2 regions of the Streptomyces sp. CNZ301 genome follow, and region 1 is predicted to be linked to the other one. Evidence: riboswitches for the same ligand, from Rfam matches in the RefSeq annotation. Region 1 holds a riboswitch; the other holds the start of a gene.
The links. A riboswitch is a leader RNA that binds a small molecule or an ion and turns the genes downstream of it on or off. The one in region 1 is predicted to bind cobalamin.

Region 1 (5,743 bases):
GCACTGTCCGCGCCGCCTCGACCATGTGCTCCAGCGCCCGGCGTACCTCGGGCCAGGCGCGGGTCTTCAGACCGCAGTCCGGGTTGACCCACAGCCTCTCCGCCGGGATCGCGCCGAGCCCCTTGCGCAGCAGCGACGCGACCTCGTGCGCGTCGGGCACCCGCGGGGAGTGGATGTCGTAGACGCCGGGGCCGACCTCGTTCGGGTAGCCGGCGGCGGCCAGTTCACCGGCGACCTGCATGTGGGAGCGGGCGGCCTCCAGACTGATGACGTCGGCGTCGAGGTCCGCGATGGCGGAGACGATGTCGCCGAACTCCGCGTAGCACATGTGCGTGTGGATCTGGGTGTCCGCGCGCACGACGGAGGTGGCCAGGCGGAACGCCTCCGTCGCCCACGCCAGGTACTCCGGGCGGCGCTGCGCCCGCAGGGGCAGCGTCTCGCGCAGCGCAGGCTCGTCGACCTGGATGACGGCGGTGCCCGAGGCCTCCAGGTCGGCGACCTCGTCGCGCAGGGCGAGGGCCACTTGGCGTGCGGTCTCGGCCTGCGGCTGGTCGTCACGCACGAAGGACCACGCGAGCATCGTGACGGGGCCGGTCAGCATGCCCTTGACGGGCCGTGCGGTCTGCGACTGGGCGTAGCGCGTCCACTCCACCGTCATCGGCGCGGGACGTGACACGTCACCCGCGAGGATCGGGGGACGCACGTAGCGGGTGCCGTAGGACTGGACCCAGCCGTGCTGCGTCGCGACGTAGCCGTTCAGCCGTTCCGCGAAGTACTGGACCATGTCGTTGCGTTCGGGCTCGCCGTGCACGAGCACATCCAGTCCCGCTTGTTCCTGGAAGGCGAGGACTTCGCGGATCTCGGCGGCGATCCGCCTGTCGTAGCCTTCCGCGTCGAGCCGTCCGGCCCTCAAGTCGGCGCGCGCGGAGCGCAGTTCACCGGTCTGCGGGAACGAGCCGATGGTGGTCGCCGGAAGCATCGGCAGCTTCAGCCGTGCCCGCTGCGCCGCTGCCCGCTCCGGGTAGGGCGCGGTGCGGCGCGCGTCGGCGTCGGTGACGGCTTCGGTGCGGGCCCGCACGGCGGGGTCGCGGGTGAGCGCGGCCGACGAACGGGAGGCGAGAGCCGAGGAGTTGGCGTGCAGCAGTCCCGCGATGACGTCGGTTCCCTCGCGCAGTCCCGTCGCGAGGGCGACGGCTTCCTCCACTTTCTGCCGGGCGAAGGCGAGCCAGCGGGCGACCTGCGGGTCGACGCCGCGCTCTGCCGCCGCGTCGAGCGGCACGTGCAGCAGCGAGCAGGACGGCGCCACGTCGACGCGGTCGGCGAAGCCCAGCAGCGAGGCCAGTGTGGACAGCGACTTCTTCAGGTCGTTGATCCACACGTTCCGTCCGTCGACGACTCCCGCGACGAGCCGCTTGCCGGGCAGCCCGCCGGCGCGCGCCAGGTCCTCCAGGTTCGCGGCGGCGGGACCGGTGAAGTCCACCGCCAGCCCCTCGACGGGCGCCCTGGCGAGTACGGGCAGCGCGTCCCCCAGCCGGTCGAAGCAGGAGCCCACCAGCAGCGCGGGCCGGTCGGTGAGCCCGCCCAGCTCCCGGTAGGCGCGTGCCGCGGCGTTCAGTTCGGCGGGCGTGCGGTCCGCCACCAGCGCCGGCTCGTCGAGCTGAACCCAGCGCGCCCCGGCCGCGCGGAGGTCGGCGAGCACCTCGGCGTACACCGGCAGGAGCCGGTCCAGCAGCGTCAGGGGTTCGAAGTCCGGGGCCACGCCGGGCGCGGGCTTCGCGAGCAGCAGGTACGTGACGGGGCCGACGAGGACGGGCCTGGCCTCATGCCCCTGGGCGACGGCCTCGGACAGCTCGCCGGTCTGCTTCGCCGAGTTCGCGGCGAAGACGGTGTCCGGCCCCAACTCCGGTACGAGATAGTGGTAATTGGTGTCGAACCACTTCGTCATCTCCAGCGGCGCGACGTCCTGGGTACCGCGCGCCATGGCGAAGTAGCCGTCCAGCGCGTCCGCCTCCACGGCGTCGCGGTGGCGTTCGGGGACTGCACCGACCATGACGGTCGTGTCCAGCACATGGTCGTAGAGGGAGAAGTCGCCGGTGGGCACTTCACGCACGCCGGCTTCCCTCAGCTGCCGCCAGTTGCCGCGGCGCAGCCCCGCGGCGGTCTCCCGCAGGGCGTCGGCGGTGACGCGGCCCTTCCAGTAGCCCTCGACGGCCTTCTTCAGCTCACGGCCGGGGCCCTGCCGTGGATACCCGTGGACGGTGGCGCGGGGCTTCGTGGACGTCCTCGACGCCGCACCTTGGGATTTCGGTGTCACTCAACTCTCCTTCGCGAGTCTCGCCGGTGACCCGAGAGGCACGGGGCGAGGAGGAGAGGCGACGCGGCGGCACGCGCGCTCACCGCGTGCTGCTCACCTGTACCGCCGACCCGCCCTCGAGGTCACCGAGATCGCCGCGTACGAGGCGCGCACGCGGGCAGTGGCAGGTCTTCGGACTCGCGGGCACACCGCGTCCGTGATCCACGGACGGGCTCCTACCGGCCGTCGCTTCCCGGGTCCGCTCGGACCCAGTGCGTGTGACGGCTTTCGTTCCCACTCACCGCTGCGGGGCAGTTCCGGAGTCTCACCGGATTCCCTCTTGCGACGTACCTGTCTGGCGGACAGGCCGAACCGACTGCGTCTCCAGCGTACGAGGAGGTACGGCGCCGGCAAAGGCCACCGGGGTGAGGGGGACCTCATGCGCCGGAGCGGTTTGCCCGGCCGGGAGGTGTTCCGGGGGGCGTGGGCGGCAGAACGCACCGCGACGGGCCACTACGGGCGGGAGCGAAGTCACGCGGGGTCCCGGGCGCGAGCCACGGGTGAACAGCGTGGGCGGCCCCTCGCGGCGCGCGCCGGCCGTGCCGGTGAAGAGCCGCTCCACACGGACGGAGCGCAGGGCCGTCCGGGTCGCGGCGGTGTGGCGCACGGCGTGGAGCGGGCCACCGGTCCCAAGCTGCTGCCGGAGACTCACCGCCCGCCGGTGCGCAGGCCGGACGGGGCGGCCCGTTCCACGACGACTGGAGACGATGACCATGCCACCCCACACCGCGTCCGCGTCCTCGGCAGGGGCCGCGGCCGCACCGCACGTCCCCTCCCCCGCGGCCGCCACGGACGGGACCGAGGCCTCGGAGGCGGCCGAAGCCTTCGAGGCGGCAGGCCTGCCGCCGCAGACGAACCTCGCCGACCCGCGGTTCTGGCAACTGCCGCACGAGCAGCGGCACCAGGCGTTCGCCGTGCTGCGCGAGCGGGAGACGCCCACGTACTTCGCACATCCCCAGCACGCCCTGCGCAAGCGGCAGCAGCCGGGGTTCTACGCTCTCGTCAGGCACGAGCACGTGCAGGAGGCCAGCCGCAACGCCGCCGTGTTCGGGAGCGCCCCGGGGGTCACGACGCCGCATCCCGCGCCGTGGGTGAAGGCCCTCTTCGGGGAGTCCATGGTCAACGTGGACGGCCGCGACCACGCCAAGCTGCGGAAGATCATCTCCCGGGCGTTCAGCCCGCGGCTGCTGGCGGGCGCCGAGAAGGACATCGAGGAGGTCGTCGCGACCGTCGTCGGGAACGCGGTGCGGCAGCCCTCCCGGGAGTTCGTGACGGCCGTGGCCTCCCTCGTGCCCTGCGAGGTCGTGTGCAACATGATGGGCATCCCGCAGAAGCACCGGCCGCGTATCCTCGCCCAGCTCAACGACGCCTCGGAGAACATCGGCGTACGGCGCGGAGCAGGAGCGAAATTCCGCATTCCCGGCAAGGGTCTGCGGGCTCTGGCCCGCATGCACGTCATGATCGCCATGCTCGCGCGGGAGCGCCGGCGTCACCCCACCGGCGACCTCGTCTCCGCGCTCGTCACCACCGACGTCGACGGACAGTGCCTGGGCAACCGCCAACTCGGTGCGTTCTTCACCTTGTTGATGGTCGCCGGAGTGGAGACCACCCGCAACGCGATCTCACACGGACTCTCTCTGCTCAGTGAGAACCCGGAACAACGTGAGCTGTGGGAGAGCGACTTCGAGAAGTACGCGGACACCGCCGTGGAGGAGATCGTGCGGTGCTCGACGCCGATCATCCAGTTCCGCCGCACGCTGCGCACCGATCACGTCATGGGCGGCCGCACACTCCGCAAGGGCGAGACGGTGGCGATGTACTACGCCTCCGCCAACCGCGACGAGGCGGTCTTCACCGACCCCGGCACCTTCGACATCACCCGCGACCCCAACCCCCACCTCGGCTACGGCGGCGGCGGGCCTCACCACTGCCTCGGCGCGCACCTCGCCCGGCAGGAACTCAAGGCGCTCTTCAGGGTTCTGCTCACCGACTCCGTCGCCATGCGGGCCGCGGGCCTGCCGGAGCTGGTGCCCTCCAGCTTCGACAACCGCATCCGCTCGCTGAAGTTCGAGGTCGCCGGGGCGGAGTGACCGGCGAGGAACATCACCACGCGCTCGGGCGGCACTTGCCCGGCGCACCGCATGGAACAGGCGAGGCTCCCCACCGTTGCGCCGGTGTCCTTCACCGGGCCGGCGCAACGACAGGGAACCTCGCCTTCTGGACGGGAAGGCCGTTACCCGATTCATGCGGGATCGGGTAACGGCCTCCGTCACCGGCGTTGCCCTCGGAGATGACCGGCTGCACGCGAGGTGTGCGTGCGGCAACCCGTCACTGGAGCCTCCGGGGACGACCGGTCAGGGATTGACGGTGTGGCCCGCACTGCCCGCGGAAGCGGTGTAGTCCGCGTCATCCGGGGTGTACGTCGCCGTCACCGTGAACGGAGAACCCACTGTGGTGTTGTACGTGTGGCTGACAGTGGCCACACCGCCGGACAGCGGCACGGCCGCCGAGACGTTCCCGTCACCGAAGTCGAGCACCACCGACCCCGTCGGCGTGCCCCCGCCCGGAGCGACGGCATTGACGTGGACCGTGAAGTCCACCGACTGCCCCACCACCGACGGATCCGGCAGATCGTCGAAGATCGTCGTGGTGGTGGCCGACGGATTCACCACATGCGCATCCGTCCCCGCCGAACCGAGGTAGTCCGCGTCATCCGGGGTGTACGTCGCCGTCACCGTGTACGGAGAACCACTCACCGTGGCATAGGCGTGCGTTGTCGAAGCCACGCCGGCAACCAAAGGCACCGATCCCGACACGTTCCCGTCGCCGAAGTCGAAGACCACCGACCCCGTCGGAGTCCCCCCACCCGGAGAGGCCGCCGAGACCGTCGCCGTGAAGGTCACCGACTGACCCACGAGCGACGGATCGGGCGCACCCGCCAACGCCGTGGACGTCGCAGCGGCGTTCACCACATGCGCATCCGTCCCCGCCGAACCGACGTAGTCCGCGTCATCCGGGGTGTACGTCGCCGTCACCGTGAACGGAGAACCACTCACCGTGTCGTACGCATGCGTCGTATTCGCCGCACCGCCGGACAGCGGCACCGATCCCGACACGTTCCCGTCACCGAAGTCGAAGACCACCGACCCCGTAGGAGTCCCCCCACCCGGAGAGACCGCCGACACCGTCGCCGTGAAGGTCACCGACTCACCCACGAGCGACGGATCCGGAGAACCAGCCACCACCGTCGACGTCGCAGCAGCATTCACCACATGCGCATCCGTCCCCGCCGAACCGACGTAGTCCGCGTCATCCGGGGTGTACGTCGCCGTCACCGTGAACGGAGAACCACCGACCGTGGCATAAGCGTGCGTCGTGTTCGCCGCACCG
Region 2 (5,743 bases), 1.4 Mb from region 1:
ACAAGAAACGTTCGAGTCTGCCTCTCCCCTGCCGACCGGGAGTTGTCCTCACGGGGAGCGTCGAAGGAGGCGCTTGCCGACGGCGACGAGCGAGGCCATACAGGCGAGAGCAAGGCTCAGTACCCAGGCGCCGGGGCCGATCGGTGCTGGGCGGAAGAGACTGTTCATGGCCGACACGTACGTGAGGTCGAGTTGGGCTGCCGCCTGGGCTGTCACGCCGACGACGATCCACCGATTGCTGAACAGGCCGGCGACCTCGTGGCTCGTGGGGTCCTTGTGGGACACAGCCCGACTGATACGCCATCACATAGCGCTCTGGCCTGCGGACACTACTGGGAACCCGACGGCCGGAGCCGTGTGCGCAGGTTCGACCGTACGAGCAGGTCGCACGGCGGGCCTCGGGACACAGATGCAAGGTGGCGTCCGGAATGCGTTCGGCCAGCAGCATGCCGTTGGCGACAGGGTTCATTCGGTCGCCGGCTCCGTGCAATTCCAGGGTCGGCGTGCGGATGAAGGGCAACCTCGCCCACGCGTCGTGCCTGGCGCCGGCGCGAGGGGCGCCCGTCGCGCAGAACCGCCCATGGACTTGTCCCCGATGGTTCACGTGTGCTGCTCCGGGTCAGCCGAAATGCTGCGGGGTGTGGTGGAGACAACGACGGTGTTGGCGCTGACGATCACAACGATGGCCAGCCAGGAGGCGGCATCGAGGTGCTGGCCCAGGACGGCGAGGCCGAGCAGCGCGGCGAAGACAGGGTTGACGCTCATGAAGACGCCGAAGGAGTGCGGCGGTACCCGGCGCAGCGCCAGCAGATCGGACAGGAACGGCACGGCCGAGGAGAGCACTCCGGCTGCCAGCGCGCAGCCCAACGCCGCCGGCGAGGGCGGGCGCTGCCAGAGCACCCATGCGCCCACGGGCAGGTACAGGGCGCCGGAGACCAGCGCTGCTGCCGCCGATCCTTCCAGGCCGGGCAGTCGGGCGCCGACGGTGCGGTTGCACAGGATGTAGCAGCCCCAGCAGACGGCAGCCAGCAGTGCGAGGCTGATGCCCAGGTAGTCGGTGGAGGGAGTGGGGCGCGCGAGTACCGCCACCGCTCCTGCTGCCGCCGGGGCGGCGATGAGGTCGATCCGGCGGCGGGAGCCGGCGAGGGCCACGGTCAGCGGGCCGAGGAATTCCAGCGTGACGGCAAGTCCCAGTCCGATCCGCTCGATCGCCGCGTACAGGGACAGGTTCATCCCGGCGAACACCAACGCCAGGCCCAGCACCGGACGCCACTGTGCCGCTGTGAACCGGCGCAACCGCGGCCGGCCGACGGCACCGAGCACGGCGGCGGCCACCCACTGGCGCACCGCCACCACTCCGACCGGCCCGAGCACGGGGAAGCCCAGCGCCGCGACGGCCGCTCCGCTCTGGTTGGACAGTCCGCTGCCCAGCATCAGCGCCATCCCACCCCAGCGCCCCGGACGGCCGGGACCGCGCACGTCCGCGGCCTGCGATGCGGCGGGAGTCGGGGCGACGGATACAGCAGAGGACGCAGGCTTCATGCCCACACGATGGGACGCAAGGCGGCATACGCAAAATGCATTCGCTGCCCCGTCTATACGCTGGACGCATGGATGACGCCCGGAAGACGGTCGGCGCGCTGGAGCTGAGACACCTGCGCTGCCTGATCACCATCATCGACACCGGCAGCTTCACGGACGCCGCCCATGAACTCGGCATCTCCCAAGCCGCCGTTTCACGGACCCTCACCGCTCTGGAAAGCGTGCTCGGAGTGCGGTTGCTGCACCGCACCAGCCGCTCCGTCGCCCCCACCACCACGGGTGTGCGGGTCCTGGCCCGTGCGCGCGCCCTCCTCGCCGGCGCCGACGAACTCGTCCGCGAAGCCACCACCGGCCACACCCGCCTCCACATCGGCCACGCCTGGTCCGCATTCGGCCGCCACACCACCGAATTCCAGCGCCGCTGGCACGAACAGCACCCCGAGACCGAACTGCGTCTGGTCCGGCACAACAGCCCCACCGGCGGCCTCGCCGAAGGACGGTGCGACCTCGCCGTCGTCCGCGCCCCGCTGGACCTCACCCCGTGGTCATACGCGCTGGTCGGCCACGAGGCCCGGTGCGTTGCGTTGGCATCCGACGACCCTTGGGCCCGCCGTCGCAGCATCCGTCTGGACGAACTCTTCGGCCGGACACTCGCGATCGACCGCCGCACAGGGACGACCACCCTGGACCTCTGGCCCGGAGACGTTCAGCCAGCCATCGAGTACACCCACGACATCGACGACTGGCTCGCCGCCATCGCGACCGGTCGCTGCGTCGGTATCACCCCCCAGGCGACCGCCGCTCAATACCGCCGCGACGGCATCACCTACCGCCCCCTGCGCGACGCCGCGCCCGTCCCCGTCCACCTCATCTGGCGCACCCACGACACCCACCCGGCCGCCCACACCGCCATCGCTCTCGCCACCGACCTCTACCGGTAGACGCCGAGGTCATCGGCGCTGCCTCGTTCCGGCACCTCCGCACGAGAACCGTCCAGGACCGTAGTGCGCTCGTTCAGGGCGTGGACGTCTCAGCGACCGCTGCGACGCCGATCAGCCTGGCTGCACTCCACCGCACCTGAAGTGTCTCCGCGGCGGCGAACGAGGGCTGCCTCACGGCCCCTGGTCACGGATCGGCGACGCAGCGCGGCGATCCCCGGCAAGCACCCGTCGCGGCGGCGTGATGAGGTGCAGGTCAAGGATCTCCGGCCGCGGAGCGACGCCCGGACCGCCCACCCGCACCCAGGCCGTGACGTCCTCGGTCGCGTCCAGGCTGTTGACCAGCCCCAGCCAGACGGGTCGGGCGCCGGCGGCACGGCCGTCGGCGGAAGGCTGTACGACGATGACGTTGGCCTGGTCACATACGTCCAGGCAGTCGGACACGCGAACAGGTGCCTCCTCCCGCAGGCGAGCCGTCTGCGCCGCGTGATCCAGACCGGTCACCTTGGGACTGCCGCAGCAGCAGTCCCGGCACACGACTATCCGGCACGGAGCAGGGCCGGCCGTCTCCGCTGCCTCCGCTTCGTCGGATGTCTCGTCGACCGATGCCTCGGGCACGTCGAACCCTTCCTCTCTCCGGGGAGGTCCGCCCCGGTACGTCGAGGTGGCGACGGCGTGAGTCTCCTGGCTCTCGGGTCAAGGCTCGTCCCGGCCTTCCCACCCGCCTCGGGCAGTGGCCTGTCGGGGATCCGCTCGCCGATCACAGTGGCGGGACCGCGCCGGATTCACACCGGCTTCCTCGGACCGCCGTCGCCATGACATCGGCCATCATTCCATCCAGGTGCTGCCCACCCCCGAGGGGCGCCATCAGTCCCAGCGTGCTCGCGTCCCCCATGGCAACCGCTGCGAGGGGCGAGGCCCGGCTGGTCCCAGACTTCAACGAAGGGCTGCGGCAAGCGATGCGCAGCAGCGAGGGAGAGGGGTGCTCGACAGACGTCACCTCCGCGCTGAAGCCGCGACGCTGAGTCCCGACGACCTGCTGACCTGATCCCGGAGGGCGCTTCCGGGCAGACGAGTACGTCGCGCCTTCAGGCCTCTCGGTCGTGGACGGGCACGCGCCGCTGCTGCGGCCCCGTGTATGCGCCCTGCGCCCGGGGGACGGCTGCGCGGTCATCGGAGTTGGGACTGTTGATACCCAGTCATCTAGCCCTGTCCGCACGGCCTCTGAGCGTCTGCGGTGTCAGTGTCCCCCTCATGCCGCATTTCGCGCGGGCTTATCCCGAAGCGCTTCCGGAACGCAGTGCTGAGTGCGCTCGGAGAGGAGAATCCCGACGCGTACGCCAGGTCCGTGATGCTCACGTGCTGATAGGCGGGGTTCTGCAGGCGTTCCCGTATCAGCCTGAGGCGCTCCTCGCGGATCAGCTCACGGGGCGTGGTGCCGGCGCGCTGCAGTGCCAGCTGAATCTGCCGCAGTGACCATCCCAACGCACGTGCCATCGCTTGGCCGTTCAGACCCGGGTCGCCCGCGTGCTCGCGCACATGGCGGCGCACCATGGCCTCCACCTCGGCCAGATGCTCCGGCGCATCCGGGCGGTCATCGCCCGCGACAAGCATGCACAACAGCTCGACGATCCGGTCGGACACCGCATCGAACTGGCTGGTGGTGAGGGTGTCCCGTTCCTCGTGCAGGCTGGTCACCATGTCCCCGACCACGCGGCCCAGGCCTGATGCCAGGTCAAGCCCCGCGGTCACCGGGGATTTCCGGTTCAGCCGGCTGTCCACCTCGTGAGCAGGGATGGTCATGCTGAGTCCCTCGTAACGATCGTAGAGAGTCTGGTACGACCCGTTCACCGGGATCAGGCCCGCGGTCCCGGGCACCATCTCTGCTTCCTCGCCGTCCTGACGGTGCACAGCCCTCCCGGAGAGCATGATCACGAACCGGTAGTCCTCATCCGGGTGCTGACGTACCTGCTGCGGGGTCCGGAGGTATCCGAGCTTGTCCGACCAGCACTTCGCGAGCTGATAGGTATCCGTCTGCTGGCGGATCGTCCCGGCACGGAAGGAGTCGCCGTGCGGGAACCTCAGGTCCATCCGACAGTGGACGGACGAGACGTGATCGGTCCAGAAGTCGGCGCGCTCACGCGGCGCCACATCCCCGATCGACGACGAGTTGACCACATAGGTCCCTCTGGTCCTCTCAAACACCCTTCATCGCTCCCTCACTGCCGTTGACCTGGTGATGGAAGGGGTGTTCACCACAGCACCCGGCTGGCAGGACCGTGGCAAAAAATCACAGCCGCAGCGTAGTGCTGGGTTTCCGTCGTGTCCGCCGAATCCAACGGAAGGGGCTACGTAAAAGGCCGTTCCATAGGCTCGGCAACGAACTACGCGCTGCCCGGGGATCTCCCCTCGGAGAGCCCCGCCGGGTCTCGCTCAGGCAAGGAGCCGGCGTGGCGGGGATGCGGACAGGGGCGACTCTTCTGTGACCAACCGGGCAGCTGCTGAGGACCCTTGTGTGGTGTCGTCGTACCGCAGCCGACGTTCGCAGCAAGTCGAAGCCGGCCTCATCGTTGTCGGCGACATCTCGCGGTGAAGCTCAGCAACTCCAACTTGCCACCTCTGCCAGGGGATTGGCGTCCTCATCTGGTGTGGCGGTCCGGATGGGGCTGTGGAATCCCTCCGGACGCAGGTCGATATGGGAGGTCGGCCCATGTCACGCTGCCTTGACCATTCTCACGGGCCCGGACTCCCCATGTTTCCGAGAAGGCCTTGACCAGTAGCAGCCCGCGCCCGCTCTCCTCTTCGGACGCGGCAGACCGCAGGCGCTGTTCCTTCGACCGGCACCCTTCGTCTGCGACCTCGACACGCAGTTGCATCCCCGTCACGCGCAGTCCGTAGCCGATCTCCACGCTGTCGGTGTGGAGCACGGCATTGGTGAAGAGTTCGGAGATCACTAACTCCGCGTCTGTGCAGACGTCTTCATGAGCACCCCACTCGCGCAACCGCGCCACGACACATCGCCGTGCCTCGGAGACGAAAGCGGGGAGCGCCGGCAGCTGAAACGCGTCCTGAAAGGTCACAGCGGCTGCCTCACGGCGCTGTGCTGATCGTGGACCATCGGGGACAGAAGCCACGGCGTGAATTCCAGGATCAGTCATGTGCGTCGCCGCCAGCTTGGCTGCACTGCAGCGCGGGAGTGAGCAGGAAACCCACGGGCCGGCACAGATCAAACAGATGGCGCGTTCCACCATGAGCCCCGAGTA

Region 2: linked by a shared signal. The riboswitch ahead of EV375_RS12075 ((2Fe-2S) ferredoxin domain-containing protein) and the one ahead of metE (5-methyltetrahydropteroyltriglutamate--homocysteine S-methyltransferase) in region 1 are both predicted to bind cobalamin.

Annotation. Positions count from the first base shown of each region.
Region 1 is NZ_SHLG01000001.1:1,379,207-1,384,949, forward strand. Features, by position in the region: gene metE (5-methyltetrahydropteroyltriglutamate--homocysteine S-methyltransferase) at 1-2,314, opposite strand, end outside; cobalamin riboswitch at 2,477-2,667, opposite strand; gene EV375_RS06235 (cytochrome P450 family protein) at 3,067-4,443, shown strand; gene EV375_RS06240 (Ig-like domain repeat protein) at 4,708-5,743, opposite strand, start outside.
Region 2 is NZ_SHLG01000001.1:2,817,255-2,822,997, forward strand. Features, by position in the region: gene EV375_RS12060 (cation transporting ATPase C-terminal domain-containing protein) at 49-285, opposite strand; gene EV375_RS12065 (EamA family transporter) at 601-1,443, opposite strand; gene EV375_RS12070 (LysR family transcriptional regulator) at 1,611-2,483, shown strand; gene EV375_RS12075 ((2Fe-2S) ferredoxin domain-containing protein) at 2,655-3,098, opposite strand; cobalamin riboswitch at 3,136-3,325, opposite strand; gene EV375_RS12080 (AraC family transcriptional regulator) at 3,684-4,685, opposite strand; gene EV375_RS12085 (ATP-binding protein) at 5,120-5,560, opposite strand; gene EV375_RS12090 (hypothetical protein) at 5,637-5,743, shown strand, end outside.